DNA from 4 places in the Micromonospora sp. LOL_023 genome. Region 2 is predicted to be linked to each of the others. Evidence: riboswitches for the same ligand, from Rfam matches in the RefSeq annotation. Region 2 holds a riboswitch; each other region holds the start of a gene.
The links. A riboswitch is a leader RNA that binds a small molecule or an ion and turns the genes downstream of it on or off. The one in region 2 is predicted to bind cobalamin.
Positions count from the first base shown of each region.

Region 1: it holds a riboswitch for cobalamin, as region 2 does, so the genes downstream of both, ACFHVL_RS12105 (LPXTG cell wall anchor domain-containing protein) here and ACFHVL_RS08935 (CbtB domain-containing protein) in region 2, are expected to answer to the same signal.
Region 3: it holds a riboswitch for cobalamin, as region 2 does, so the genes downstream of both, metE (5-methyltetrahydropteroyltriglutamate--homocysteine S-methyltransferase) here and ACFHVL_RS08935 (CbtB domain-containing protein) in region 2, are expected to answer to the same signal.
Region 4: it holds a riboswitch for cobalamin, as region 2 does, so the genes downstream of both, ACFHVL_RS08030 (ribonucleoside-diphosphate reductase subunit alpha) here and ACFHVL_RS08935 (CbtB domain-containing protein) in region 2, are expected to answer to the same signal.

Region 1 covers NZ_JBHMIM010000018.1:3,553-10,800, forward strand. The annotation lists gene ACFHVL_RS12080 (ISAs1 family transposase) at 1-937, shown strand, start outside; gene ACFHVL_RS12085 (hypothetical protein) at 976-1,137, shown strand; gene ACFHVL_RS12090 (DUF5984 family protein) at 1,130-1,732, shown strand; gene ACFHVL_RS12095 (hypothetical protein) at 1,929-2,405, opposite strand; gene ACFHVL_RS12100 (prenyltransferase/squalene oxidase repeat-containing protein) at 2,442-3,482, opposite strand; cobalamin riboswitch at 3,568-3,710, opposite strand; cobalamin riboswitch at 3,862-4,017, shown strand; gene ACFHVL_RS12105 (LPXTG cell wall anchor domain-containing protein) at 4,110-5,558, shown strand; gene ACFHVL_RS12110 (hypothetical protein) at 5,555-6,535, shown strand; gene ACFHVL_RS12115 (energy-coupling factor transporter transmembrane component T) at 6,536-7,248, shown strand, end outside.
Region 2 covers NZ_JBHMIM010000012.1:65,544-72,791, reverse strand. The annotation lists gene adhE (bifunctional acetaldehyde-CoA/alcohol dehydrogenase) at 1-2,233, shown strand, start outside; gene ACFHVL_RS08950 (hypothetical protein) at 2,315-2,596, opposite strand; gene ACFHVL_RS08945 (hypothetical protein) at 3,085-3,408, opposite strand; gene ACFHVL_RS08940 (CbtA family protein) at 3,456-4,214, opposite strand; gene ACFHVL_RS08935 (CbtB domain-containing protein) at 4,229-4,435, opposite strand; cobalamin riboswitch at 4,467-4,645, opposite strand; cobalamin riboswitch at 4,758-4,886, shown strand; gene ACFHVL_RS08930 (VWA domain-containing protein) at 4,967-6,976, shown strand; gene cobO (cob(I)yrinic acid a,c-diamide adenosyltransferase) at 6,976-7,248, shown strand, end outside.
Region 3 covers NZ_JBHMIM010000018.1:14,001-20,378, forward strand. The annotation lists partial or broken gene ACFHVL_RS12130 (alanine--tRNA ligase-related protein) at 1-200, opposite strand, end outside; gene def (peptide deformylase) at 445-1,014, shown strand; gene tsaD (tRNA (adenosine(37)-N6)-threonylcarbamoyltransferase complex transferase subunit TsaD) at 1,018-2,070, shown strand; gene metE (5-methyltetrahydropteroyltriglutamate--homocysteine S-methyltransferase) at 2,231-4,468, opposite strand; cobalamin riboswitch at 4,586-4,801, opposite strand; gene ACFHVL_RS12150 (recombinase family protein) at 5,544-5,948, opposite strand; gene ACFHVL_RS12155 (recombinase family protein) at 5,955-6,378, opposite strand, start outside.
Region 4 covers NZ_JBHMIM010000010.1:113,903-121,150, reverse strand. The annotation lists gene ACFHVL_RS08035 (ribonucleotide-diphosphate reductase subunit beta) at 1-255, opposite strand, end outside; gene ACFHVL_RS08030 (ribonucleoside-diphosphate reductase subunit alpha) at 288-2,699, opposite strand; cobalamin riboswitch at 2,828-3,043, opposite strand; gene ACFHVL_RS08025 (PadR family transcriptional regulator) at 3,180-3,824, shown strand; gene ACFHVL_RS08020 (YciI family protein) at 3,900-4,253, shown strand; gene ACFHVL_RS08015 (RNA polymerase sigma factor) at 4,260-5,567, shown strand; gene ACFHVL_RS08010 (aspartate/glutamate racemase family protein) at 5,691-6,515, shown strand; gene ACFHVL_RS08005 (NAD(P)H-dependent flavin oxidoreductase) at 6,512-7,248, shown strand, end outside.

The DNA.
Region 1 (7,248 bases), on a different contig from region 2:
GTGGCGGCTGTTGATCCGGCTCGACGCCGAGGTGTTGTCACAGGTTCTGGCCCGCTGGCTGCGTGACCGGGCGGGGCCGGTCGTGATCGGCGGGCGCCGGTGGCGCCTGGTGATCGCCGTGGACGGCAAGGTCGCCCGGGGCGCCCGACTACCCGACGGGCGGCAGGTCCACCTGCTCTCGGCGTACGACGTCAGCACCGGGATCGTGCTCGCCCAGGTCCAGATCGCGGCGAAGTCGAACGAGATCCCGGCGTTCACCCCGCTGCTACGCCTGGTCGCGGCCGTGCTGGGATCGTTGAGGGACGTCCTCGTGGTCGCGGACGCGTTGCACGCACAGACCGGGCACGCCGAGTTGCTCGCCGCCGACGGCGGACATCTGATGACCGCGGTCAAGGCCAACCAGCCCACCTTGTTCGCCCAGCTCAAGGCCCTTCCCTGGGCTGAGGTCCCGGTCGGGTCCCAGACCCGCGAGACCGGTCACGGACGCAAGGAGACCCGCACCGTCAAGGTCCTCACCGTGTCCACCCCGGGCGGCCTGGGCTTCCCCTACGCGCGGCAGGCCGTTCGGATCACCCGGACCCGCACGATCAAGGGCAGGATCACCCGTGAGACGGCGTACCTGACCGTCTCGCTGCCCGCCGACCAGGCCCAGCCCGCTGATCTGGGCACCTGGGCGCGGTCGGAATGGCATATCGAGAATCGGCTCCATCACGTACGGGATGTCACGTTCCGTGAGGATGCCCATAGCGCCCGAACGGGTAGCGGGCCCGCCGTGTTCGCCACGCTCCGCAACACCGCGATCGGGGACCACCACGTTGATGGTGCTACCAACATCGCCGAAGCCACCCGACGTGCCAGCCACCGCCCGCACGACCTCATCGACGCCGTAACCACAGGAAACCCTGCCGTGACCAGGGGTAACCCGATTTTGCAATAGCCCTGGGGTGCGGGGTGTTCCGCAACGATCCCGCGACCGTGGCCGACGCGTTCGCCCAAGCGTTGGACGTGGTCGCTCACTTCGATCACGTCGTCTTCGCCATCCGCGACAACCTGCCCGGAACACCGGTCCACGCGGCATTCGCCCAACATGTCAGCCCCACGGCCGACGAAGGCACCAGCGGCAACCATCGTGGCTGACCAGCACCCGGTACGCCGAACACCACCGGCAATCCGCTTCCAGTTCCAGCTACGCCCGCTGGACCAGGTACACCCCCGGGGTCGGGACAAACAGACGCTGCACTGGTTCGGACTCACCGAAGGCTGGTACTGGCTCGACCTCAACGGACATCAACTGCTGCGCTACTCCGCCGAGACGGTGCGCCGCCGGCAAGCAGACGGCCACGACGATCCACCGTACGCCGACTACTACGTCGTACGGCTGTGGGAAGACCTGCTGCAGCTACTCCCTACGATTCTGGAACCGGTGCCCGCCGATCTGCTGCCCTTCATCGCAGCGGACGCCACGACCTGGACCACCCGAGACAACGATGTCGGTGCAGATTTCACCGCCGAGCAGTGGTACGGCGACCACTACCTGGACTTCGGCTACCTGCGTAACGGCCCGAAGGTTCGCTGCTGGCGCACCATCAGCACCGACGACGACACGGTAACAATCGACTGGTGGAACCAGCGACCCGACCCGAACGACGACATCATCTTCACCGGCCCAGCACGCGGACGTACGGCTTCCTGCACTCAGCAGCTCACCGACGCGGTGCGTGATCATGGCTGATCGACGGCTGGCCGTTCGACTTGACGCCCATCACGTTGCGCTGTCCGGAGTCTGCGCCAACTGCGCGCCGCCCAGCGTCGACCGAGCCGGTCAGACTCAGGCTGACCAATCAGAAAGTGCCACGATGGATAGTGCGGCCGGCCAGGCCTGACATCCAGCAGGCCTGGCCGGTCCAGATGGTCGCCGCGCCGAGCGATCAGGGTGGGGTGATGGAGGGTGCCTGGCCGGATCCGAATCGCCAGCCCTCGACCGTGCCGATAGCCGGGTTGTAGCTGCTGGCGCCGAGGGTGCTGTAGGTCCAGGTGCCGCCGGGCGTCGAATGCCAGTACGACCAGTAGGCGCTGGCCGGTGGGGTGTTGACGCAGGGCTCAGCCGCAGGCGTCGGCAGGCCGTCGATGCGGCAGATGAAGGCGAGTCCCCAACGCAGGGTGCCGGTGGGGGTGAAACCGGCGCCCTGCAGGGCTGCGAGGCCAGTCGGCGGGTCGCCGGGATAGCAGTTGGTCTGTACGCCGAGTCCGAAGGCGGTGAAGTCGACGACGACGGTGACGCCGGTGCCGGGTGCACAGGCGGCGGCGTGCGCCGGGCGGGTCAGCGGGTCGACCGCGACCAGTCCTGCTGCCAGCACGACGATCGCGGCGAGTGCCGCCAGTCGGCGGCGGATCGATGTTGCCATGATTCCTCCGTGGGCTAGCTACGCGGGACTGAACGGCTAGGCGCAGGCCAGGGTCGGCGCGTCCGGTCGGGAGCCGTTGGCAGACAGGGTGACCAGGCTGGCTGCGGCCAGGCCGGGTACGGCCTGCGCGGTGGCGCGGGGTGCGGTGGCGGGGTCGAATCCGGTGGTGGTGTAGGCGATCGCGCCCCGGTCGGCGATGGCACCGGTGCAGCCGACCTGCAGGTTCAGCAGGAACTGACGGGCCTGCCACCAGGCCAGCACCCGGCCGGTCGCCACCAGCGCCTGGGCGGCCAGGCCGGTGCTGTTGGCGTTGGCGACCCCGCCGGCGGTGAACGAGCCGTCGGTGGCCTGTACGGAGATCAGCCACTGCGCGGCCGTCTGGGCCTGGTGCCATTCGCCGGCCGCGACCAGTGCCTGGATCGCCATCGCGGTGGCGTCGACGTCGCTGATGCAGGTGGCCTGGGCGAACTGGAGCGGGAACCCGCCGTCCGGGCACTGGCTGGCGGTCAGGAAGGACACGGCCTGCGCTGGCGCGCCGCCGGCCCGGTCCAGGGCGATGACGGCGAACGACTGGCTGAACATGTTGCTGTAGTCGCCGAACGCGGACTGGTCGGAGAAGCGGCCGGAGGGTGTCATCAGTCCGGTGAGCCGGGTGAGCAGATCGATGCCACCGAACGATGTGGGGTCGAGGCCACGGACCTGCACGCCGAGCGCGAGCTTGGCGGTGGCGCCGGCGTACGCCTCGGTGCCGCCGCCGATGTAGCCGGTGATCACCGCCGGTTCGGCGAGCCAGGTGATCGCGTTGGTCGCGTAGCTGTCGGCTTCCTTGGCTGCGGCGAAAGTGAAGATCGCGTCGATGGTGAGGCCCTGATCGGGGTAGGCGATGCCGCCGAAGACGACTTCGAAGCGTTCTCCGTCGACCATCTGCCGGGCGAGCCAGCCAGCGGCGGCGTCGACGCGGTTGTGGGTCTGAGGTGGAGTGGCTGCGGCCGGCGCGGCCGCGGTCACGGTGAGCGCGAGAGCGGCGAGTACACCGGTGGTGACGAGTCGGAGACGGTGACGGCGGTGGGTGGCCATCGGGCGGCGCCTTTCCGGCCCATACGTCGATGCGACCCGGGTGGACCGGGTGGCTCCGACCCGTGGGCCACGACGGGTGGGACATCCTTAGCAGCGGTACGTCGACGGGTACTCGGGCTCGCGGCATGGTGTTCGCCGCCTACCGTTGCGGGCCAGCGCCGGCTTCCGACCGGACTTCCCCCATCGATGCACAGGTGCGGAACTGCTGCGGACAGTGTGGGCATGACTCCTCTCGGTCGTCAACGGCTCGGCCCTGATCGGGCCGGTGGCTTCGCCGGTCATACTCGGCACGGTGGCTGTCAACCGCTGAGCAGATCCGCTATTCGATCCGATCGGCCGCCGCCCGTGACGTCCGGTGAGGACGCCCGCGGTTGCCGATCTGACATACTCGGTAGCGGCTCGTCACAACTGAATGTGCTCCCAGGCGGGGGAAGCCGGTGCGAGGCCGGCGCTGACCCGCAGCCGTATGCGCGCCGGTGTGCCTGTGAGCACCGGTACGCGAGCCGGAATGCCCGACTGTGGAGTGAGCGGCTCAACACGTCGTGGTCTACGGATCGAGCCCGGATCGGCCTTGGTCGCGTGCGACCGGCGGATGCGGTTTCGGTCACCGCTCCGAAAGGTCCCTCCATGGTTCGTGGCTTTCTCAGTCGGGTCCTGCCGGCGCTTGCCGCCCTCGCGGTGGTCGCCGCCAGTGCTGGGGTCACTCTCGCCCGTCCCGCCGGGTCTCCGACTCTGCGATTGGCCGCCACTCCCGCAGCGGCGCAGGCCGGATCACACTGGCTTTCCGGTCAACTGGTCGACGGTGGTCTGCCGGGCTTCGTCGGCAGTGACTGGGGACTGACGATCGACGCGCTGTTCGCGCTGCGGGCCACCGGCACCGAGCTGGCCGCTGTCGCCGCCATCACCGAGGCGCTCGCGGCCAACGCCGACGGCTACGCCGCCATCCGGACCGAGATGGGCGATTTCGTCACCGGCGGATCGACGGCGAAGGTGCTCCTGGCCGCCGTCGCCGCCGGTGTCGATCCGACCGATTTCGGTGGACACGACTGGCGTCAGCGCACACTGGACCTGATCTACGGCACCGACCACGGCACCAGGACGGGTTGGCTGTACGACCGCAATCTCGACACCACCGCCGGGTCGAACCTGTTCGGTCAGTCGCTGGCCGTCATAGGACTGGCCCGCTCCGGAGGTGTACCGCAGCCGGTGGTCGACTTTCTCGTCAAGCAGCAGTGCCCAGGCGGCGGGTTCCGCCTGTATCCCAGCGCGGCCGGCAACGCCTGCTCGGCGGACCCTGCGACGGAGCAAAGCATGGAGGTGGACGCGACGGCGATGGCGGTGCAGGCTCTGCTGGCAGCCGCCGACGCCGGAGCGAGCGGCACCGCCGAGCCGCTGGCTGCGGCCACATCGTGGCTGCTGTCGGTGCAGGCGGCTGACGGATCCTTCAACGGCTCCGGCTTCACCAACTATCCCAACACCAACAGCACTGGTCTGGCCGGGCAGGCACTGGCCGCCGCCGGCGAGCACACCGCCGCCGGACAGGCCGCCGGGTTCGTCGCCGCGCAACAGCTCACCACCGCCAACGCTGGTGCGGCGTCGGCACACGTCGGCGCGATCGCCTATACCCCGGACTCGCTCGCCACAGCCGTCACCGACGGAATCGGCGAGTCCGAACTGGACCAGTGGCGCCGGGCCACCGCCCAGGCGGTCCTCGGCTTGGCGCAGGTGCCGCTGGGTCAGATCGGCACCGGCGACCCGGCACCCACCCCGACCTTGACGCCGACACCGAGCCCCAGTGCGACGCCCACCCCGAGCGCCACGCCGAGTCCCACCCCGGAGCCGAGTCCCACCCCGACGCCCACCAGCAGCCCGAGCACACCGTCGCCGACACCCACCTCGACGGTCACCGCCAGCCCGACCCCGACCGGCACACCGGCCACGACTCCACCTCCGGGCGGACGCCTGCCTAAAACCGGTGCCCCGGTCGCCGCCTACGGTCTGCTTGGCGGCGCGACGATCGTCGCCGGGGTCGGCCTGCTCCTGGTGACCCGCCGCCGCAGGGAAACACTGCAATGACGACCGGCACAGTAGCCGGGGTGGACAGCGCGACGCGACGCGCGACGCTGTCGATCCGTGCGGCGCGGCTGCTCATCGCCGTGGTTGTCGCCGCCGGTGCCGCCCTAGCGCCGGCCGGCCCAGCCGCAGCGGCCGGGCTGGCCGGCTACTGTCCGGATGGCAACGGAGTCACCGTCATCGTCGACTTTCAGGAACTGGGCGGGCCGACGATCATCCGGTGCGCCGTCGGCGACCAGGTCACCGGCCACGCCGCGTTGAAGAACGCCGGCGTTTCGATCACCGGTACCACCCGTTGGGGCGAATCGTTCATCTGCCGGATCGAGGGCAGACCGACCGCCGCCGAGGAAGCGTGCGTCGACACGCCCCCGGCGAGCGCGTACTGGTCCTACTGGCACGCCCCCGACGGCGGACCCTGGACGTACAGCCAGCATGGCGTGCTTGCGCGTAAGCCTCCGCTCGGCAGTTTCGAAGGCTGGTCGTTCGCCAAGAACCGGACGGCGTCGACCAGCCCGCCACCCCGCATCGCCCCGGTACGTCCCGCGCCACCGCCGCCGGTCACCCCGCCGTCTGCCGCCCCGCCGCCAGCAACGCCGCAGCTGCCCAGGGCCACGCCCCCGACCGACCCGAAACCGCCAACGGATCCGGCACCGCCGGGCGGGGCGCCCACCCGCCAACCACCGGCCACCTCCACCACGCCCGCAGGCGTACGGACGTCAGGCCCGTCGTCGCCGGAATCGACCACCGCAGGCACCCCTGTCGTTTCGACCGCACCGTCGGCCAGCCCTGCGGGTGAGGCTTCCGCACCAGTGCAGACCGGAGACCCCGCTGCCCGGACCGAGGCGTGGACCGGGGACGTCGACCGGACGTCCACGCAGCGCACCGGGGTGCCGGTCATGACAGTGCTCGGTGCCGGCCTGCTGTTCGTGGTCACCGTCGCCGCGGTGGTCACCGCGCGCCGCCGACGCCGGAACGGATAGATGCCCACGCCAGGCGCCCGGGCGCCCAGGGCGGTGCACCCGGGCGCCTGGTGGCTCTGGGCGCTCGGGCTGGCCACCGCCGCCACCCGTACCACGAATCCGCTGCTGCTCGCGCTGATCATCGGAGTGGCCGGTTACGTGGTCGCCGCCCGCCGTACAGACGCGCCGTGGGCCCTCGGTTTCCGGCTCTACCTGTGGCTCGGAGCGATCATCGTCTGCTCCCGGATTCTGTTCCGGGTCGTCTTCGGCGGGGGCCAGGGCGACCATGTCCTGTTCACCCTTCCGCAGATCCCACTGCCCGAGTGGGCGGCCGGGATCCGACTACTCGGGCCGGTCTCCCTGGAACAACTACTCGGCGGCGGATACGACGGGCTGCGGCTGGCCACGATGGTGATCTGCCTCGGCGCGGCCAACGCGCTTGCCAACCCGAAACGGCTGCTACGGGCCGTACCCAGCGCGCTCTACGAGGTCGGAACAGCCGCCGTGGTGGCGCTGTCCGTCGCGCCGCAGCTCGTGGAGAGCGTGCTGCGGGTACGCCGGGCCCGGCGGTTGCGCGGTGCCCGACGCAACGGCATGCGTGCACTGCGTGGCATCGTCATCCCGGTACTCACCGACGCCCTCGACCGGTCGCTGGCCCTCGCCGCCGCGATGGACTCCCGCGGCTACGGCCGCCGCGGACCTCAGCCGACCTCGGTGCACGCGATGACCGGTGC
Region 2 (7,248 bases):
GACCCGCAACCCGATCATTTTCGCCTTCCACCCGGCCGCGCAGCGATGCAGCGCCGAAGCCGCCCGGGTGGTACGGGACGCGGCGGTCGCCGCTGGTGCTCCCGGGCACTGCATCCAGTGGATCGAGCACCCGTCGCTCGAGGCCACCGGCGCGCTGATGCGCCACGACGGCGTTGCGTTGATCCTCGCCACCGGCGGCAACGGAATGGTCCGGGCGGCGTACTCGGCCGGTAAGCCGGCGCTCGGGGTCGGTGCCGGCAATGTCCCCGTCTACCTGGAGCGGACCGCCAACCTGCCGCGCGCCGTCAACGACGTCGTGCTGTCGAAGGCGTTCGACAACGGCATGGTGTGTGCCTCCGAACAGGCGGTCGTCATCGACGACGCGATCTACGCCCCCGCGCTGGCCGAGTTCGCAAAGCTGCACGCGCACCGGGCCACCGTGCAGCAGAAGCAGCAGCTGGAGCAGTTGTTGTTCGGCGCCGTCGCCGGGTCGGCGGGCTGTGCCCAGGCCAAGCTAAACCCGGCGGTCGTCGGCCAGTCGCCGGCATGGATCGCCGCGCAGGCCGGCTTCACCGTGCCCGCCGACACGTCGATCATCCTGGTCGAAGTCGACGAGGTCGGCCCGGCCGAGCCACTGACCAGGGAGAAGCTTTGTCCGGTGCTGGCGGTGCTGCGGGCCGACGACACCGCCGCCGGCATCCGGTACGCCGAGCAGATGGTCGAGTTCCACGGGCTCGGCCACAGCGCGGTCATCCATACCAGCGACGCCGCGCTCACCGAGGAGTTTGGCCGGCGAGTCAAGGCGGTGCGAATCATCTGGAACGCGCCGGCGTCGCAGGGCGCGATCGGCGACATGTACAACGCGATCGCGCCGTCGCTGACGTTGGGCTGTGGCAGCTACGGCCGCAACTCGGTGTCGAACAACGTGACCGCCGTCAACCTGCTCAACATCAAGCGGGTGGCGCGGCGGACCAACAACCTGCAGTGGTTCAAGGTCCCGCCGAAGATCTACTTCGAGCCGCACGCGATCCGCTACCTGGCCGACATGCCGGACGTGCACCGGGTCACCGTGGTCACCGACGCGACGATGACCCGGCTCGGGTTCGTCGACCGGGTGCTGACCGTGCTGCAGGGCCGGGCGCAACGGGTGGCGCTGCAGATCATCGACACCGTCGAGCCGGAACCGAGCATCCGTACTGTCGACGCCGGGGCCGAGCAGATGCGCCACTTCCGGCCGGACACCATCATCGCCCTCGGCGGCGGGTCGGTGATGGACGCGGCGAAGGTGATGTGGCTGCGCTACGAACGCCCCGGAGTGGTCTTCGCCGACATGCGGGAGAAGTTCTTCGACATCCGCAAGCGGGCGTTCACCTTCCCGGCACCGGGCGAGCTGGCCAAACTGGTCTGCATCCCGACCACGTCGGGTACCGGTGCCGAGGTCACCCCGTTCGCGGTGATCACCGACACGGCGACCGGCAAGAAGTATCCGCTGGCCGACTACGCGCTCACCCCGAACGTGGCGATCATCGACCCGGTGCTCGCCGCCGACCTGCCGGCCGTGGTCACCGCCGACAGTGGTTTCGACGCGCTGACCCACGCCACCGAGTCGTACGTGTCGGTGTACGCCAACGACTACACCGACGGGCTCGCCCTGCAGGCGATCCGGTTGATCTTCGCCTACCTGGAGCGGGCGGTGCGCGACGGTGCCGCCGACCCCGAGGCCCGGGAGAGGATGCACAACGCCGGAACCATCGCCGGGATGGCGTTCGGCAACGCCTTCCTCGGCATCGTGCACGCCATGTCGCACACCCTCGGGGCGTCGTTCCACATCGCCCACGGCCGGACCAACGCGATCCTGATGCCGCATGTCATCCGGTACAACGGGGCCCGGCCGGGCAAGCTGTCCGGCTGGCCGAAGTACGAGCACTACCGGGCGCCGGAACGCTTCCAGGAGATTGCCCAGCTGCTCGGCCTGCCGGCGGCCACCCCCGAGCAGGGCGTCGAGTCGTACGCCGCAGCCGTCGAACGGCTGCGTGACGCCGTCGGCATCGAGCCGTCGTTCCAGGCCGTCGGGGTCGACGAGGTGTCGTTCCTGGCCAGCCTGCCGCAACAGGCGATGAACGCGTACGAGGACCAGTGCGCGCCGGCCAACCCACGGATGCCGATGCTCGACGACATGCAGGAGATCATGCGAACCTCCTACTACGGTGCCGACGCGGTGCCGGACCAGTGAGCCGGCAAGGACACCCGGCTGCGGTGCCGCTGACAAGGGACCGGTTCGCCTCCCGTCGAGGGGGGCGGGCGGTCCCGGCGTTCAGATCGTGATACTGACACAATTGCCGCAGGTCGGGCTGCCGCCCTCCGGCTGCTCGAGGCTGTGCCGAGCGTTCCTGGACACGCGTGGATCGTCTACCGGGATCTCTTCCGCAGAGATCACCCCGTCAGCGGTGACGACCATCAGGAAACTGGCCATCCGTTCGCTGAGGGTCCTGATGATACAGACGGCGCTGCCGGCGACCGCCGGCCTGACGCGTACGCGGATCTGCGCCGGTCCGTCACGCTGATACGGCTTCAAATGAGAGTTGAGTACGTACACGGGTTCTCCGGCGGCGCGGTATCCCACGACGCCGAACCGATACCCTTCGTCGTAGCCTGCGCACGACGACGCTGCACCTGCGAGTATCAACCCGAGGTGCGGGTCCGTGTCGACGTTGTTCAGGTGGGCTGTCGCGCATGACGGGTAGAGCCACGGGGTGTGGGGCACGACGGGCCCAGTTGTCGTGCTGACCTGGGCGAGTTTGGCGTCCTCCTCGTTCGGGTGGTTCAGGGCGGTGGCGCTTTGCCACGGCGGCGGTGAGGTGCCGGTCGCGCCGAGCAGGATTGCCAGCTGGAACCGGGCTTCCGCGCCGGGTGCGCATTGGGTACGCCACTGTGCGCAAGCTCAGCCGAAGCTCCTCGGCGGCTGTCGTAGTGGGACGGACCGATCCCGGGGGTGAACTTCGCCTGACCGGCACCTTCCGGATGATTTTCGGCACCGGCGGCGCGCGAGGGCCCCAAGTGCCCAGCCCTGTGGCTGGCCGGAGGCTACTTCCAGCGCGGCGCGGGAAACCGGTGCGGCCCGAGCCGGCCCGGCAAGGCCCGGTGGCCCGGACCGCCGGCGGTGGCCCACTCGGCGACCGCTGACAGGGTCGCGTCGTCGAGGATGTCGCCCAACCACACCGGCCGGGCACCGAGCCGCCGGGCCAGCGGTGTCGGCTGCACCACGACCACGTTGGACCGCTCGCAGGCGTTCAGACAGTCGGCCACCTGCACCGGGACCGCAGAACGCAGCAGCGCGAGCTGCCGGTCATGGTCGATGTCGGGATGCTTGCGTACGGTGCCGCAGCAGCAGCCCCGGCACACCGTCACCCGGGCGGTCTGCCCGAGAGCCGGCTCCGGCGCGGTGGCGCCGGCGGTCACGCCGTGTCGGCGAGTACGGGCCGTCGACCGGCGACCTTCGCCGGGGTGAGCAGTAGGCCGAACACCACGCCGAGGACCGTCCACATCGTCGCCAGCTGGGCCAGTGAGGCCAGTCGGAACTCCCACAGCAGCACCGCCGGGATGTCCGCCGGCACCTCGACGGCCGTCGCCGGCCACAGGGCCAGTAGCAGGGCGTACCCGATGATCGCGACGGCCGTCGCGACCACCGCCCGCAGCGGCTCCGGCCGGGACCAACCGGCCAGCCGACGGTGCACCAGCACCGCCAGCCAGCTGAGTGCCGCCGCCGCGATGATGAACGACAGGTACTGCCCGGTCCGTTGGTTGACCGTTGCCGGGTCGCCGACACCCGGCGGGTTGGCGGGGAACCGGATCGCCGGCAGCAACGCCACCACGACGAAGCCGAGTCCGGCGAGCAGACCGGCCCGGCGGAAGTCGTCGCGGCCGGGCAGCAGGTGCCGGGTCGAGGCGAAGACCACCGCGACGATCGACGCCAGGCACAGTGCGACCGCGACCGTCGCGACCAGCCCACCGAAGACCTGCATGACGCGGCTGACCAACTCGCCGTCGTGACTGTGCCCGCTGGCCCCGCCGGCCGCCCGGCTCTCCTCGACGACCAGCGCCGATTCGATCTGCGGCTCGACGATCAGCAGGGCCGCCACCGAGCCGGCCACCCCGGCGGCCAGCCCGGCCGCCAGGCCACGGCGCAGCACGGTGCCGAACGAAAGGGTGCGCATCGTCGCCGCCGTGCTCAGTGGCACGGTACGCCGAGCGCGTGCCGGCCGTCGTGAGTGAACTCGTGCACGAACTCGGCGGCACCTGCCAGGACGAGTCCGTTGTCCTGTGCGACCAGGTAGATGACGACCGCCGCCACCGCGGCGAGCAGCCAGCCGGCCAGCGGTACGCGGATGGTGGGGGTGGTGCTGGCGGCGTCGCCGCCGACCGAAGATGCAGACATGCCAGGGAATCCTCTCGTCCATGCCTCGTGGCGATGCGGTGCGTGCCACGGCCGGTCTCCTGGCTCCCGGATCGTCGCGATCGTCCCGCCTTCCCAAGCCGCCGTGTGGCGGCCCAGTGGCGTGGTGGAACGGACACTCCCCGGTCACAGTGGCGAGGACCACGCCGGAATTACACCGGCTTCCCGAGCACCGTGGCGTCCGCAGCGTACCGCCGAATCACCGGGCCGGACAATGGCCACCGCCGGGACCAGCAGCGGGACCGGCGCCACATTGACGGTCGAGGCGCCGGTGGGGGAGCATGGCCGGTACGAGCGGTGCGCGGAGGAACCCGGTGCGAATCCGGGGCGGTCCCGCCACTGTGACCGGGGAGGCACGTCCCCTTGAGACAGCCACCGTCGCGACGCGGCGGGAAGGCTGGGACGTGGCGACGATCCGGCAGCCAGGAGACTCCGGCCGCTCACAGGTTCACCGGCACGCGGGCGTGGATACCCGCGGGAGGGATTCACCATGCACCGCTGTCGGCACGCCCGATGAGGCCGTATCCGTTCACCGCCGTGGTCGGCCTGCCCGACCTGCGGCAGGCCCTGCTGCTCGCGGCGGTGCATCCCGGCATCGGCGGGGTGCTGATCCGTGGCGAGAAGGGCACCGCCAAGTCGACGATCGTCCGGGCGCTGGCCGGGCTGCTGCCCGAGGTCGACAAGGTGGTCGGCTGCCGGTTCGCCTGCGACCCGGCCGCACCCGATCCGGGCTGCCCAGACGGGCCGCACACCGCGCCGGCGGCCGGACGTCGGCACCCGGCCACCCTGGTCGAGTTGCCGGTCGGGGCCACCGAGGACCGGGTGGTCGGCACCTTGGACATCCAGCGGGTGCTCAGCGCCGGGGTCAAGGCGTACGAGCCGGGGTTGCTCGCCGCCGCCCACCGGGGTCTGCTCTACGTCGACGAGGTCAACCTGCTGCCGGACCATCTGGTGGATCTGCTGCTGGACGCCGCGGCGATGGGGCGGGCGCACGTCGAGCGCGACGGGGTGTCGGTCAACCACGCGGCCCGGTTCCTGCTGGTCGGCACGATGAACCCGGAGGAAGGGGAGCCGCGGCCGCAACTGTTGGACCGCTTCGGGCTGGTCGTGTCGGTGACCGCGCCGACGCAGGTGAGTGACCGGGCCGAGGTGGTGCGTCGGCGGCTGGCGTACGAGGCCGACCCGGCGGCGTTCGCGGCGACCTGGCGGGCGGCCGACGACCGGTTGGCGCACCGGGTACGTAGTGCGCGGGCGGCGTTGCCGCAGGTCACCTTGCCCGACGCCGAGATCAACCGGATTGCCCGGATCTGTCTGGCGTACCAGGTGGACGGGTTGCGCGCGGACATCGTGATGGCCCGGGCATCCATCGCGTTGGCCGCCTGGCGTGGACTCGCCGCCGTGACCGCTGCCGAGGTACGCGACGCCGCGCGGCTGGCGCTGCCGCACCGCCGCCGTCGGGATCCCCTCGATCCGCCCGGGACGGACGAACAACGCCTCGACGAGGTGCTGCGCGACGAGGGCGGCGACGACCCCGACCCCGACCCTGGTCCGCCGTCGCCACCGGACCCGTCGCCCCCACCGGACCCGTCGCCGGCTGACGCACCGGTGTCGTCGCCGGCTGCCGGATCTGGAGACGACGCCGGTCCTTCCGGTGACGTTGGACCTCCCGACAGCGCCGGATCACCCGTGACCGACGGAGGCTCCGAGGCTGACCCGTCGGGCGGAGCGCAGGCCGGCGGTCCGCCGCCGGTAGCGGCCGGGCCGGCGTACCGGCCGCAGCGGTTGCGGCTGCCCGGCCTCGGCAAGGGCGGCACCCCCGGCCGGCGGTCGGCGGCCCGCGCGGACCGGGGCCGGGTGGTCGGCGCCGACCACCCGCGTGGTCGACTGTCCGGTGTGCATCTGCCGGCGACCCTGCTCGCCGCCGTGGCCCGTGGCTCCCGTGGCATCACCTCCGCCGACCTGCGCGAAGCCCGCTACGTCGGGCAGGAGGCCAACCTGATCCTGTTCGTGGTCGATGCCTCCGGGTCGATGGCCGCCCGGCAGCGGATGGCGGTGGTCAAGACCGCTGTGCTGTCCCTGCTGCGTGACGCCTACCATCGGCGGGACCGCATCGGCATGGTCACGTTCCGGGGTGCCGGTGCCGAGGTGGTGCTGCCACCGACCAGCAGCCACCAGGTCGGAGTCGCCAAGCTGACGCAGTTGCGCACCGGGGGGCGTACCCCGATCGCAGCCGGTCTGCGCGCCACGGCCGCCGTCATCGACGCGGAACGCCGCCGCGACCCGCGGCGGCGGCCACTGGTCCTGCTGGTCACCGACGGCCGGGCCACCAGCGGACCGGACCCGGTGACCCTCGCACCGCTGTTCGCCGGCACCACCATGGTGGTGCTCGACTGCGAGTCCGGCCCGGTCCGGCTCGGACTCGGCCGTCGGCTCGCCAGTGGATTCGCCGCTGAGTGGCTTCCGCTGGCGGCACTGGCCGCCGGGTCAGCCGACCCCGACCGGACCGTACGGAGGGCAGCCTGATGCCGCAGGGCAAGCCGGAGTATGTGCCCGACGACGGGCTGACCACCCGGGCGCGGCGCCGCCAGCCGGTGCTCGCGGTACACACCGGGGCAGGCAAGGGCAAATCGACGGCCGCCTTCGGGATGGCGCTGCGTGCCTGGTCGGCCGGCTGGCCGGTCGTCGTCTACCAGTTCGTCAAGTCTCCGAAGTGGAAGGTCGGCGAGGAGGCCGCGCTGCGCGCCCTCGGCGATTGCGCCAAGGGCGCGCCGGTGACCTGGCACAAGATGGGGGAG
Region 3 (6,378 bases), on a different contig from region 2:
ATGCACTTCTGCACCGAAGCTGCGGTCGGGTAGGGCGCAGGCCGCTGGCCGAGGAAGAACGGGACGAACTGCACCATCCCGGCGTTGATGAACAGGAGGTTGGGATCCGAGATCGCTGGCAGCGGAGCCGACGGGACCACCGTGTGCCCGTTCGCCGCGAAGTGGGCCAGGAACCGCTGCTTGATCTCCGCCGTGCGCACCAACGCCCCCTTGTTGCAATTAACTTGCAACTGCATCGTATGTGTGACAGGAGGAGGTGGGTCGGGGCGCCCCCTGTACCCGCTGCCGCGGCTCGCACCCAGACCGGCGGGGTAACGGCAGATCCAGGTGCAACACACGACGGCGTCGTCACCTACGCGCGCGATGCACCGGACGCCGAGCCACCGCAAACCGAGGCCATGACCACAAACCCACGGGAGCTTCTTGCAAAAATATTGCAGTTGCATGGAAAATGCAGTTGTGCAGACCTCGACCGGCACCCCGCGCCCCATCACCAGACACGGCTCCCCCGTCCTGCACCACCCTTGTGCCGAGGTGACCGTCTTCGACGACGCCCTCGCCGGGCTCGTGGCCGACATGTTCGCCAGCATGTACGCCGCGCACGGTGTGGGGCTGGCGGCCAACCAGATCGGCGTCGACGCCCGGATCTTCGTCGTCGACTGCCCTGACGCGACCGGCGCCCACACTGTCGCCGCGATCGTCAACCCGGTCCTGCACCTGCCCGATCAGCGGGGACTGGCGACCGACGTCGAAGGATGCCTGTCCGTGCCCGGCCGGCACGCCGACCTAGCCCGCTGTGCCACCGCCACCGTCACCGGGTTCGACATGTACGGGACGGAGATCCGGCTCGACGGCACCGGCACCCTAGCCCGGTGCTTCCAGCACGAGGTCGACCATCTCGACGGCCTCGTCTACGTCGACCGGATCCCGGCCAAACTCCGCAGGAGAATCGTCACCGCCAGCGCCGAGCATCCCGGCGTCGGCGCAGGCGTCGACACGACTCCGGGCGACTGACCGATGCCCATCGTCCTCGGCATCGAGACCTCCTGCGACGAGACCGGCGTCGGAGTCGTCGCCGACGGGGTCCTCCTCAGTGACGCGCTCGCCACCAGCATGGACGAACACGCCCGCTTCGGCGGCGTCGTCCCCGAGATCGCCGCCCGCGCACACCTGCACGCCATCACCCCGATGGTCCGCCACGCCCTCGACCGCGCCGGCATCGGCATCGGCCAGATCGACGCCGTCGCCGCCACCGCCGGCCCCGGCCTCGCCACCGCCGTGCAGGTAGGCCTCGCCGCCGGCAAGGCTTACGCCCTCAGCCTCGGCGTGCCGTTCTACGGCGTTCACCACCTCGCCGGCCACGCCGCCGTCGACGTCCTCGAACACGGCCCGCTGCCTGCCCGTAGCGTCGCGTTGATCGTCTCCGGCGGGCACACCTCCCTGCTACTGATCGGTGACCTCGCGACCGAGCCAGTCATCCACCTCGGCGACACCCTCGACGACGCCGCAGGAGAGGCGTTCGACAAGGTCGCCCGCCTGCTTGGTCTGCCCTACCCTGGCGGTCCAGCCATCGACCGCGTGGCCCGCGACGGCGACCCTGGCGCGATCGCTTTCCCCCGCCCGATGACCGGGCCGGCTGACCCGCCCTACCAGTTTTCCTTCTCCGGCCTCAAGACTGCGGTAGCCCGCTGGGTCGAGAAACACCACGAACACCCCCTGCCGATAGCCGACATCGCCGCGTCATTCCAGGAGTCCGTAGCTGACACTCTCACCCGCAAGGCCCTGGCCGCCTGCCGGGACCACCAGGTCGACACGCTCCTGCTCGTCGGTGGCGTCGCCGCGAACAGCCGCGTCCGCGCCCTCGCCGAACACCGTTGCGCCACCGCCGGCGTCCGGCTCCGCGTGCCCTCGGTACGGCTCTGCACCGACAACGGTGCCATGATCGCAGCACTCGGTGACCTGCTCGTGCGTGCCGGCGTCACCCCCGACCGGCTCGATCTTGGCGCCGACCCGTCCGCCGTCCTGGACGGCGCGCTGCTGAACGGACACCGCCAGAAGCGAGCACGGTGAGCAGTTCGGCGTAGCGTGACTCCATGGCTTGTAGATCAGCGCCCGCCGATAGATCAGCGCCCGCCGAATCCGTAGGCCAGGCGAAGAACTCACCGTTCATGACCTACCGGGTCCGGCCCGGGCGGACACCTACGTGGTGTCCGCCCAGGCGCCAGCCTCGTCAGTTCCCGCGCAGCTGCGCAGCGGCGACGACCAGATGCCGCAGCGACGCCTCGACCTCAGCGTAGCCGCGGGTCTTCAGACCACAGTCCGGATTGACCCACAACCGCCCGGCCGGCATGGCCGCAGCTGCCCTACGGAGGGCCTCGACCACCTCGTCGCGGGACGGCACCCGGGGCGAATGGATGTCCCACACCCCGGGGCCGACACCGCGCCGGTAGCCGATCGCAGCCAGATCGTCGAGGACCTCCATCTTCGAGCGTGACGCCTCGATGCTGGTCACATCGGCGTCCAGCGCGTCGATCGCGGCGATGACCTCACCGAACTCCGAGTAGCACAGGTGGGTGTGGATCTGAGTGTCATCGGCGACGCCGCTGGTCGCCAGCCGGAACGCGCCGACCGCCCAGTCCAGGTACGCCTGCTGGCCTGCCCTGCGCAGCGGCAGGGTCTCCCGCAGGGCCGGTTCGTCGACCTGGATCACCCGGATTCCGGCCGCCTCCAGATCACGGCATTCGTCGCGCAGGGCGAGTGCGACCTGGTCGGCGGTGTCGGCCAGCGGCTGGTCGGTACGGACGAACGACCAGGCCAGGATCGTGACCGGCCCCGTGAGCATGCCCTTGATCGGCTTGCTGGTGAGCGACTGGGCGTAGGTGGACCAGTCGACCGTCATCGGGGCCACGCGGGCCACGTCGCCGTAGATGATCGGCGGACGCACGCAGCGGGAGCCGTACGACTGGACCCAACCATGCTCCGTAGCCGCGAAACCGTCCAACTGTTCGCCGAAGTACTGCACCATGTCGTTGCGTTCCGGTTCGCCGTGCACCAGCACATCCAGGCCCAGCTTCTCCTGCAGTCGGATGACATGCTCGACCTCAGCGCGCATCCGCTCGACGTAGCCGTCGTGGTCGAGCCGACCAGCCCGGTACGCGGCGCGGGCCCTACGCAACTCGTCGGTCTGCGGGAACGACCCGATCGTGGTCGTCGGCAACTCCGGCAGCCCCAGCCGCTGCTGCTGCGCGGCCGCCCGATCCGGGTAGTCGCCACGCTGCCGGTCGGCGGGGCCGAGGGCTGCCAGCCGGACACGCACGTCGCCGCGCCGCCACCCGACCGGAGCGACCGGCAGCGGTGCGGGCAGGTTGGCGATGCCGTCGCGCAGCGCCCTGCCGAGCAGGACCACCTCATCGACCTTCTGCCGGGCGAACGCCAGCCGGGCGGACAGCTCCGGGTCGAGTCCGCCTTCGACCGCGAGGTCGACCGGGACGTGCATCAGCGAACAGGAAGTGGCGACGGCGACATGGTCGGCCAGCCCGGCGATGTTCGCTCCGACCGAGACGGCGGCATGCAGGTCCGTACGCCAGATGTTGCGGCCGTCCACCAGCCCGGCGACGATCGTCCGGCCACGCAGCGGCCCGGCGGCGGCGAGCCGGTTCAGATTTCCCGGCCCGGCCGCCAGGTCCAGACCGATCGCCTCCACCGACGTGCCCAGCAGCGCGGGCAGAGCGTCACCGAATTCGCCGAAGTAGGTGGCTACGAAGATCCTCGGCCGCTGAGTGACCTCCGCGAGGCGGGCGTAGGCGCCGCGCAGGGCGTCGATCTCGGCCGGGGTGCGGTCGGCGACGTAGGCCGGCTCGTCCAACTGCACCCAGTCCACCCCTGCAGCCGCCAGCGCGGCGAGGATATCGACGTACACCTCGACCAGCTCGTCCAGCCGGGAGAACGGGTCGTCGCCCTTGGCCAGCAGCAGGAACGTGGCCGGCCCGACGAACACCGGTCGAGTGGTGATACCCAGCTCACGGGCTTCGGCGTACTCACCCAACGCCTTCGCCGGGTTCGGACGGAAGACGAGGCCCGGGTCGATCTCCGGGACCAGGTAGTGGTAGTTCGTGTCGAACCATTTGGTCAGCTCCAGCGCCGGCTCGGCGTCGACGCCTCGGGCCATCGCGAAGTAGGTGTCCAACTCGCCGAGGCCGAGCCGGGCGAACCGGCCAGGGATCGCACCAACGGCGACGGCGGTGTCGAGCATGTGATCGTAGTAGGAGAATGTGTTCGACGGGATCGCGTCGAGCCGGGCGTCGGCTAGCGTCCGCCAGACCTCGGACCGCAGCTCAGCGGCGATCCTCTCCAATTCCTCGGCGTCGATGCCGCCCGCCCAGTAGGCCTCGAGGACCTTCTTCAGCTCACGGTCGGCACCGATGCGCGGATAGCCGAGCACGGTGCTCTGCCCGAATGCGGTAGTCACCAATGGGTCCTTCCCTCGAAGTGCCCGACGGACACGGGAGGGGAGGAAGGCAGGGCACGGCGTGGCACCCGGCTTTCCGCCCTAGCCCTCCCGAGAGGCCGCCGGCGGCGCACACCAGGCGGTGTACGCAGCGCTGGCAGGTCTTCGGACTCGCGGGCGTGACACGTTGGTCGCCTACTGGCCGTCGCTTCCCAGACCTTGCGGTCCAGTGCTTCGTTGACGGCGGTCGTTCCCACTCACCGCTGCGGGGCAGTCCCGGACTCGCACCGGGTTCCCTCTTACGACGCCCCGCCCAACTCGCGGACGGGACGAACCAGCACCGCCCGCCATCGTACGGGCCGCGCCGTCGCGCCGGCGCCAGGGTCCGCCGCACGGGACACCGCAGAGCCCAATACCGGTCAACGAATCGGGGATGCCCGCCTGGGGCCATAGGGGTCTGGAGTAGCTATTCGCTACGTGAGCACCAGTTCATCACGCAGAACGATCATGTAGTTGGAGATCAACTCCGGCTCGGACACGTTATTTCCGCACGAAGGGTGATACCTACTCGCTTTACTGGTGATCCCCGTCCCGCTGGACGGGGATCTTCGCTGTGGTGGTGGCGGGGAAGCTCCCTGCCGGATCGAGCAGGTATGTCGCGGTCGCGGTGTCGACAACTCGGGCGAAGTAGTCACACGACGATCATGTCGTTGTCACGAAGGTAGGCGGCAACCCTGCCCAGGTCCACGCAGCGCAACGCGGGATGGTGACGGTGCAGCCCGCGGTCGTAGCGGAGTGCGTCGAGGAGATGATCTTCCCGGACGTAGAGGGTCCTCGGCCAGGGCGAGACCGTCGTACGGCTACTCGTGTGGCCGTGGCGGCAACGGTAACCGGGACGGCCATGCACCCAATGGGAGTCCATGCACCGGCCACAGACCTCCCAACACACCAACCCCGCCAGGAGATACCGGCGAGAAACGCCATCCGCAGGGACGGGCGCGGTACGCATCGCCTGGACCGCGACGAACCGCTCCTCACTCACCAACGACGGATGAACGACCTGACCGGAAACGACCCACTGCGGAGCCCCGTTGCGTCACTGCACCTCGCGGCCTCGAGCAACAGGGCCCTCAGGCTCGACACCGTCGCGGTCGGCACGCTGCCGGTTCCACACCTGACGGCCGGTGTAACAGGGATTGGCCAGGATCGCCGCGACCGTCGTCAGCATCCAACCCCGGCCACTGCGGTGCCGGTTACGTCCCGGATCAACGGCGGACGGGCAGGCAACACCGGCGTCGTTGAGAGCACGAGCGATACGGGCCACACTGCGACCGGCAAGCCGCTGGGCAAAGATCCACCGCACGCGCGGCGCAGTGACCGGATCAGGCTCCAGACGATGCAGACGCCGATCCCAGGCGGCGTGACCACGATTCGGATGCGGACCCGCGTCAACCAGCCGATAGCCGTACGGCGGCCGGCCGCCGAGATACCGGCCCTGCACCTCGGCCTAGGCGCGCATCGCCGCCATCGTACGATACCGCGCCCGCGACACCTCCCGCTGCGAATGCACACCAAGCAGGTCCAGCAACGCCAACTGCCGGGGATTGTCGAAGTCCACCGGCCCGTACGTCTCCGGCAACCACAACTGCACACCATGCCCGACAAGGATCAGGGTCAACTGCTCAAGCTGCTGACCATGGAAGGCACGCTCGTACTCGCCCACGACGATCGCGTCGAACCCCCGCGCCGGGTCCCCCAAAGCGGCGAGCAGCCGCGCCGTCTGCGGCCGATCCGGCCACGCCACCCGACGGGAGACACCCTCGTCGATGAACTCGGCCACGATCCGACCATGACCAGCCACCAGATCCTCGGCGCAGTCGCGCTGCCACCGACACGACGACACCCGATCCTGAAAGTCGACCGTCGACATT
Region 4 (7,248 bases), on a different contig from region 2:
CTGGTAGAGGTTGAGCACCAGGTTGTTGGCGACGATCGTGTCGCCGGTGGCGAAGAAGGCGACGAGCCGGCTGACCAGGTGCCGCTCGGCCGGGCTGAGCCGATCCAGGTCGGCCAGGTCCGAGTGCAGGTCCACCTCCTCGACGGTCCAGGTGTTCTTGATGGCGTCGCGGTAGCGGTCGAAGAAGTGCGGGTAGTGCATCGGGCGAAGGGTGAGACTCATGCCCGGATCGAGCAGCATCGGGTTCGGTGTCATCGTGGCGGTCTCCAACGGATGGGTGCGGGGCGTCACTGGCAGGCGTCGCAGGATTCGGGATTCTCCAGGGAGCAGGCCAGTGCCTCGGCGTCGCTGGTGGCACCGGCCACCGCCGGGATGGTCACGGTGGCCTGCTGGATCCGGGTGGCCGGGCGCGACCGCAGGTAGTACGTGGTCTTGAGCCCCGACTGCCAGGCGTACCGGTACATCGACGACAGCTTGCCGATCGTCGGTGCGGCCAGGAACAGGTTCAACGACTGACTCTGGTCGATGTACGGGGAGCGGGCGGCGGCCAGGTCGATCAGCGCCCGCTGCGGCAGCTCCCAGGCGGTGCGGAACAGTTCGCGCAGCTCCGCCGGGATGGCGGCGATCTGCGCGACCGAGCCGTCGGCCCGCTTGATCTGCTCACGGATCTGTTCGGTCCACAGCCCGCGTGCCTTGAGCTGCCCGACCAGGGCGGCGTTGACCTGGAGGAACTCCCCGGACAGGGTCTCGCGCTTGAACAGGTTCGACACCTGCGGCTCGATGCATTCGTAGCAGCCGGCGATCGACGCGATCGTCGCGGTCGGCGCGATCGCCACCAGCAGCGAGTTGCGCAGCCCGTGCGCGGCGACCCGCTGCCGCAGCGCCGTCCAACGGTCGGTCTGGGTCGGTTCGGTGCCCCACAGGTCGGGGTGCAGGTGCCCGCGCGCCGCCCGGGTCTGCGGGTACGCCGGGTGCGGTCCGTATCGCTGCGCCAGTCCGGCGGAGGTCTCCAACGCGGTCAGGTAGATCTCCTCGGCGATCCGGGTGGACAGTTCCCGCGCCGGCGCCGAGTCGAACGGCAGGCCGAGCGCGAAGAAGACGTCCTGCAGGCCCATCATGCCCAGGCCGACCGGGCGCCAGCGTGGGTTCGACGCGCCGGCCTCGGTGCTCGGGTAGTAGTTGATGTCGATCACCCGGTCGAGGAAGACCACCGCGGTATGGACGGTGTCGCGCAGCCGCGCCCAGTCGATCTCGCCTGCCGCGCCGCCCTCCCCGGTCGCGGCCGGGGTCAGGTGCGCGCCGAGGTTGATCGAGCCGAGGTTGCAGACCGCCGTCTCGGCGTCCGAGGAGACCTCGACGATCTCGGTGCACAGGTTGGACAGGTGCACGACGTTGCCGGGTTCGCCGGTCTGGTTGCACAGCAGGTTCGACCGGTCCTTGAAGGTGATCCAGCCGTTGCCGGTCTGCGCCAGGGTGCGCATCATCCGCCCGTACAGGTCGCGGGCCTTGATCTGGCGTACGGCGAGCCCGGCAGCCTCGGCGGCCCGGTACGCGGTGTCGAACTCGGCGCCGTACAGATCGGGCAGCTGTGGGACGTCGGCCGGGTTGAACAGCGACCACGTGGCGTCGGCGTCGACCCGGCGCATGAACTCGTCGCAGATCCAGTTGGCCAGGTTGAGGTTGTGGGTGCGCCGGGCGTCCTCGCCGGTGTTGTCGCGCAGTTCCAGGAACTCCTCGATGTCGGCGTGCCACGGCTCCAGGTAGACGCAGGCCGCGCCCCTGCGTCGGCCGCCCTGGTTGACGGCGGCCACCGAGGCGTCGAGCGTCCGTAGCCACGGCACGATCCCGTTGGACAGCCCGTTGGTGCCCTTGATCAGCGCACCCCGCGAGCGGACCCGCGACCAGGATATGCCGATCCCGCCGGCGTACTTGGACAGCTTCGCCACCTGCGCGTACCGGTCGTAGATCGAGTCCAGCTCGTCGCGGGGCGAGTCGACCAGGAAGCACGACGACAACTGGGTGTGCCGGGTGCCGGAGTTGAACAGGGTCGGTGAGCTCGGCAGGTACGCCAGTGACGACATCAACCGGTAGAAGCCGATCGCCTCGGCGGGGGTGCGGGACAGTCCGCAGGCGACCCGCAGCAGCCAGTACTGCGGGGTCTCCACCACCTGCCGGGTGGCGGGATGACGCAGCAGGTAGCGGTCGTAGACGGTCCGCAGCCCGAAGTACTCGAACCGGCGGTCGGCGGCCGGGGCGGTGGCGGCGTCGAGGTCGGCGGTGTGGTCGGCGACGAACCGGGCCGTCTCGTCACCGACGAGGCCGTGGGTGTGTCCGAGCCGGATCGCCTGGCTGAACGAGCCGATGCCCTGCCGGCAGACCTCGGTGCCGATCTCGTCGGCGAGCAGCCGGGCGGCCAGTCGGGAGTACTGCGGGTCCTCGCCGATCAGGTCGGCCGCGGTCTGGATCAGCAGCCGGGTCAACTCGGCGGTGGTGATGCCGTCGTAGAGACCACTGAGCGTCCTGGCAGCGACCCGCCCCGGGTCGACGTCGGCGAGCCCGTCGGCGTGCTGCCGTACCGCGTCGCGCAGCCGGTCGGGGTCGACCGGCGTGGCGGTCCCCGATCGGTCGCGGATTCGGGTCGGCCGCTTGCCGGGCGTGGCCGCCGGTGCGGTAGCGGCGGGATGTGTGACGACGGTCACCTGTGGTGCCTCCTGGCATCGCCTCGTGGGAGGCCGAGCGGGCAGGCAGACAGGCGCGAACGCGCGATGGCCAACGCGTCGCAGCCGTCGGCCGTCCCGCGCGGCGATCGGACCACCGGGTACGCGTTCGGCGTATCCGGCACAACGGCAGGTCTTCGGACTTGTGGGCCGGACCGGACATGCCAGTCACCTACTGGCCGTCACTTCCCAGGCCGGGGTGGCCCAGTGTGCTCGACGGCGGTCGTTCCCACTCACCGCTGCGGGGCAGTCCCGGATTCGCACCGGGTTCCCTGTTGCCTCGGCCGGGCTGGCTGCCCGGCCGAACCAGTTGCGTCCGGGACTATATCTGGTGGGTGGCTTCGCGGTGGGTACCTACATGTCGTGTCGTGGTGTCACGTATTTCACTCAGCAGATCGAGTTGTCGCCGACTGCTTGACGATATATCGTCAACGTATCAATGATCCTGCAGTGGAGGTTTACATGAGACGCGAGAGAGCACGCGGTGGCCCGGGGGCCTTTCTGCGCGGCGCCGGATTCCCACCCTTCGGGCCCGGCTTCGGCGGACCCGGTGGACCGGGCGGGCCATTCGGACCCGGCGGTCCATTCGGCGGCCGGGGGGCGGGCGGCGGCCGTGGTGGCGGTCGGGGGCGGCGGCGACCCAACGTGCGGGCCGCGGTGCTGGCCCTGCTCGTCGACAGGCCGATGCACGGCTACGAGATGATCCAGGAGTTGGACTCCCGCACCGGGGGCGCCTGGCGCCCCAGCCCCGGCTCCATCTACCCCACCCTGCAACTACTCGAGGACGAAGGTCAGATCGTCGGCGCCGCCGAAGGCGCCGGCGGCGGGCGCAAGCGTTACGCGCTCACCGACGCCGGTCGACCCGAGGCCGAGCAGGCGGCGCAGGCCGCTCCGTGGACCGAGCTCGCCCCGGAGACCGTCGACAGCTGGCACGATGTACGCGAGTCCGGGATGCAGACGATGCAGGTGCTGCGGCACGTACTGATGAACGGCAACGCGGAGCAGCGCGAGCGGGCGGTCCGGGTGCTCGACGAGACCCGCCGCAAGCTCTACGGCATCCTCGCCGAAACCGACGAGGCTGGCCCGGACCAGACCCAAGACAGTTGAGGTGACGGTGTCGATCCGGCCGTCCGCCGATCGTCGTTACCGCAGATGGCGACGTACGCCTCAGCGAGGAGAACCATGAAGTACATGCTGCTGTTCGTCAGCGCGCCCACCGACGCCCCCGAGCCGACCGTGCCGCAGTGCACGGTCGAGGACTGGATGGCCTATGACAAGGAGATGAAGGACGCCGGGATCTGGGTCAGCGGCAACGCCCTGGCCGACCTGACCACCTGCACGTCGGTGAAGGTCGACGCCGACGGGCAACGGATCGTCACCGACGGGCCGTTCGCCGAAGCACGCGAGGTGCTCGGCGGGTACGACATCATCGACGTGCCGGACCTCGACGTCGCCCTGGACTGGGCGGCCCGCTCACCCGGCGCCCGCGACGGCGGATCCGTGCAGGTGCGGCCGGTCGCCGACTTCGGGATGTGAGCGCGGATGGTCACCGACGGGCGGCGGGAGCACCACGGCGACGAGCAAGCCGTCGCCGTGGTGCGGACCTCGGTGGAGGCCGTGTTCCGGGAGGAGCACGGCCGGCTGCTCGCTACCCTGGTACGCCGCTTCGGTGACCTGCACCTGGCCGAGGAGGTCGCCGCCGAGGCCGTCGAGGCGGCTCTGAGGCACTGGCCCGTCTCCGGCGTACCGACCCGACCCGGCGCCTGGCTGCTGACCACCGCCCGGCGCCGGGCGGTCGACCGGATCCGGCGCGACCACAACCTGGCACTGCGGCTGGCCGTTCTGCAGGCCGAGGCGGACCGGGCTGATCCGGCGCCGTCGGCCGACGGCGACCAGGAGTTGCCAGACGACCGACTGGCGCTCTTCTTCACCTGCGCCCACCCGGCGCTGACCGCGCAGGACCGGGTGGCGCTGACCCTGCGCTGCCTGGCCGGGCTGACCACCGCCGAGGTGGCCCGGGCCTTCCTGGTGCCGGAGGCGACCATGGCCCAGCGGATCGTCCGGACGAAACGGAAGATCCGCGACGCCCGTATCCCGTTCCGGGTTCCCGGCATCGACGAGCTGCAGCAGCGCCTTCCCGGCGTCCTGCAGGCGGTGTACTCGATCTTCACCGAGGGGTACGCGGCCAGTTCCGGCCCGGACCTGCAACGACTGGACCTGGCCGAGGAGGCCATCCGGCTGGCCCGCATCCTGCGGCGGCTGCTGCCCGCGCAACGGGAGGTGGCCGGACTGCTGGCGTTGCTGCTGCTGGTGCACGCCCGCCGGCACGCCCGGACCGGCCCGGACGGGGTCGCGGTCCTGCTCGACGAGCAGGACCGCAGCCGGTGGGACCGACCGATGATCGACGAAGGGTGTGCCCTGGCCCGGGTGGCGTTGACCGGCGGCCCACCCGGGCCGTACGGGTTGCAGGCCGCCATCGCCGCCCTGCACGACGAGGCGCCCGACCTCGCCGGCACCGACTGGCCGCAGATCGTCGCCCTCTACGACGTACTGCTGCGGGTCGCACCGTCGCCGGTGGTGGCGCTGAACCGGGCGGTGGCGGTGGCCATGCGTGACGGCCCGGCCGCCGGCCTGGTGCTGCTCGACGACATCGCCGGGGATCCGAGGCTGCGCACCTACCACCTCTATCCGGCGTCGCGGGCCGACCTGCTGTCCCGGCTCGGCCGGCACGCCGACGCGGCGGGTGCATACCGGCAGGCGTTGGAGCTGGCCGGCAGCGAACCGGACCGCGACCATCTGCGCCGCCGGCTCGACGCCGCCCAGGCGGCGGCGGCCACCGCGACGGACTGACCTCCCCGTTCATCAGAGATCCGACTTTTCCCGCGCAAGCGGCTAGTCAAGCTAGAAGCCGGGGTGGACGGAGTCGTTGACACTGCTGACCTTGATAAGTCAGACTTTTGGCGGGAGGTCGACATGAGTGAGCTGCGACGGCTGGCGGTCATCAACTCCGACGCGAAGAGGGCCCCGGTGCTGCCCGATCCACCCGGCCTCGTCACCGAACTCGTCGATCCACGGCTGCGCCGGTTCGCCCGTACCCCGTACGAGCATCTGCTCACCGAGGTCGGCACGGTCGACATCGCCGAGGCGGCGATCGTCGCCGGCTGCGACGCCGTCTACATCGACACGTTCGGCGACTACGGCGTGGACCGGCTGCGCGCTGCCACCTCGGTGCCGATCGTCGGCGCCGGTGAGGCGTCCCTGGCCTGGGCGGCCCAGCTCGGTCGGCGGTTCAGCATCGTCACCGTCTGGCCCGACTCGATGGACTACCTCTACGCCGAGCGGCTGAGCAGCTGCGCCGGCGGTGCCCTCGCCGTCGGGGTGCACTACCTGTCCGACCAGACGGAACTGGACCGGGTCGGTACCGACGCCGGGGTCAAGGCACGGATGGCCCGGGGCGAGACCGACGTCGTCGAGGCCATCTCCGCCGCCTGTCTGCGGGCCGCCGACCGGGACGGCACCGACCTGATCCTCTTCGGCTGCACCTGCATGACCCCGGTGACCGCCGAGGTGGCCGGCCGCGTCGGCATCGAGATCGTCGACCCGTCGGTCGTCGGACTGGCCGCCGGGCACGCCGCGGCCCTCGCCGCGACCCGACCGGCGCCGCCGACCGGCCGGCTCGGCGCGGTCAGCGCGCTGGTCGACGCCTACCTGGGCGTCGCGGCGCAGCCGGGCTCGAACTGCACCGTCGACGACGACGGCTGCGAGGTCTGCGCGGTGACCCTGGGCACGTCGTCGTGACCCCGCTGTGTCGACGGATCGGCATCGACCTGCCGGTGATCGCCTTCAGCCACTGTCGCGACGTGGTGGCGGCGGTCAGCCGGGGCGGTGGGCTCGGGGTGCTCGGCGCGGCCTCGATGTCCCCCGACGACCTCGAGCAGGATCTCGCCTGGCTCGACCGCGAGTGCGGGCGTCGCCCGTACGGCGTCGACCTGCTCTTTCCCGCCAGGTCCGCCGGTGACGACCCGACCGACCTGCTCGCCCAGATCCCGGCCGGGCACCAGGACTTCGTCGCCGGGCTGCGGACCCGGCTCGGCATTCCAATGCGACGCAGTGAACCGGGCCGGACCCGGCTCGGCGGGATGCCGACCGAGATCGACCACCTGATGACCCACGCGAACGCGTACGCGCTGTGGGAGGTCGTGCGGGCCCACCCGGTGCGGCTGGTGGCCAGCGCGCTCGGGCCGCCGCCCGCCCAGGTGCGGGCCGCCGCGACGAAACTGGACATGCTGGTCGCCGGCCTGGTCGGCGACCCACGACACGTACGCCACCAGCTGGCCGCCGGCGTCGACGTCATCGTCGCCCAGGGCTACGAGGCGGCCGGACACACCGGTGAGATCACCTCGATGGTGCTGGTACCGCAGGTGGTGGCCGCCGCCGGTGACGTGCCGGTGGTCGCCGCCGGTGGCATCGCCACCGGCCGCCAGGTGGTGGCCGCGCTGGCACTGGGTGCCCAGGCGGCGTGGACGGGCTC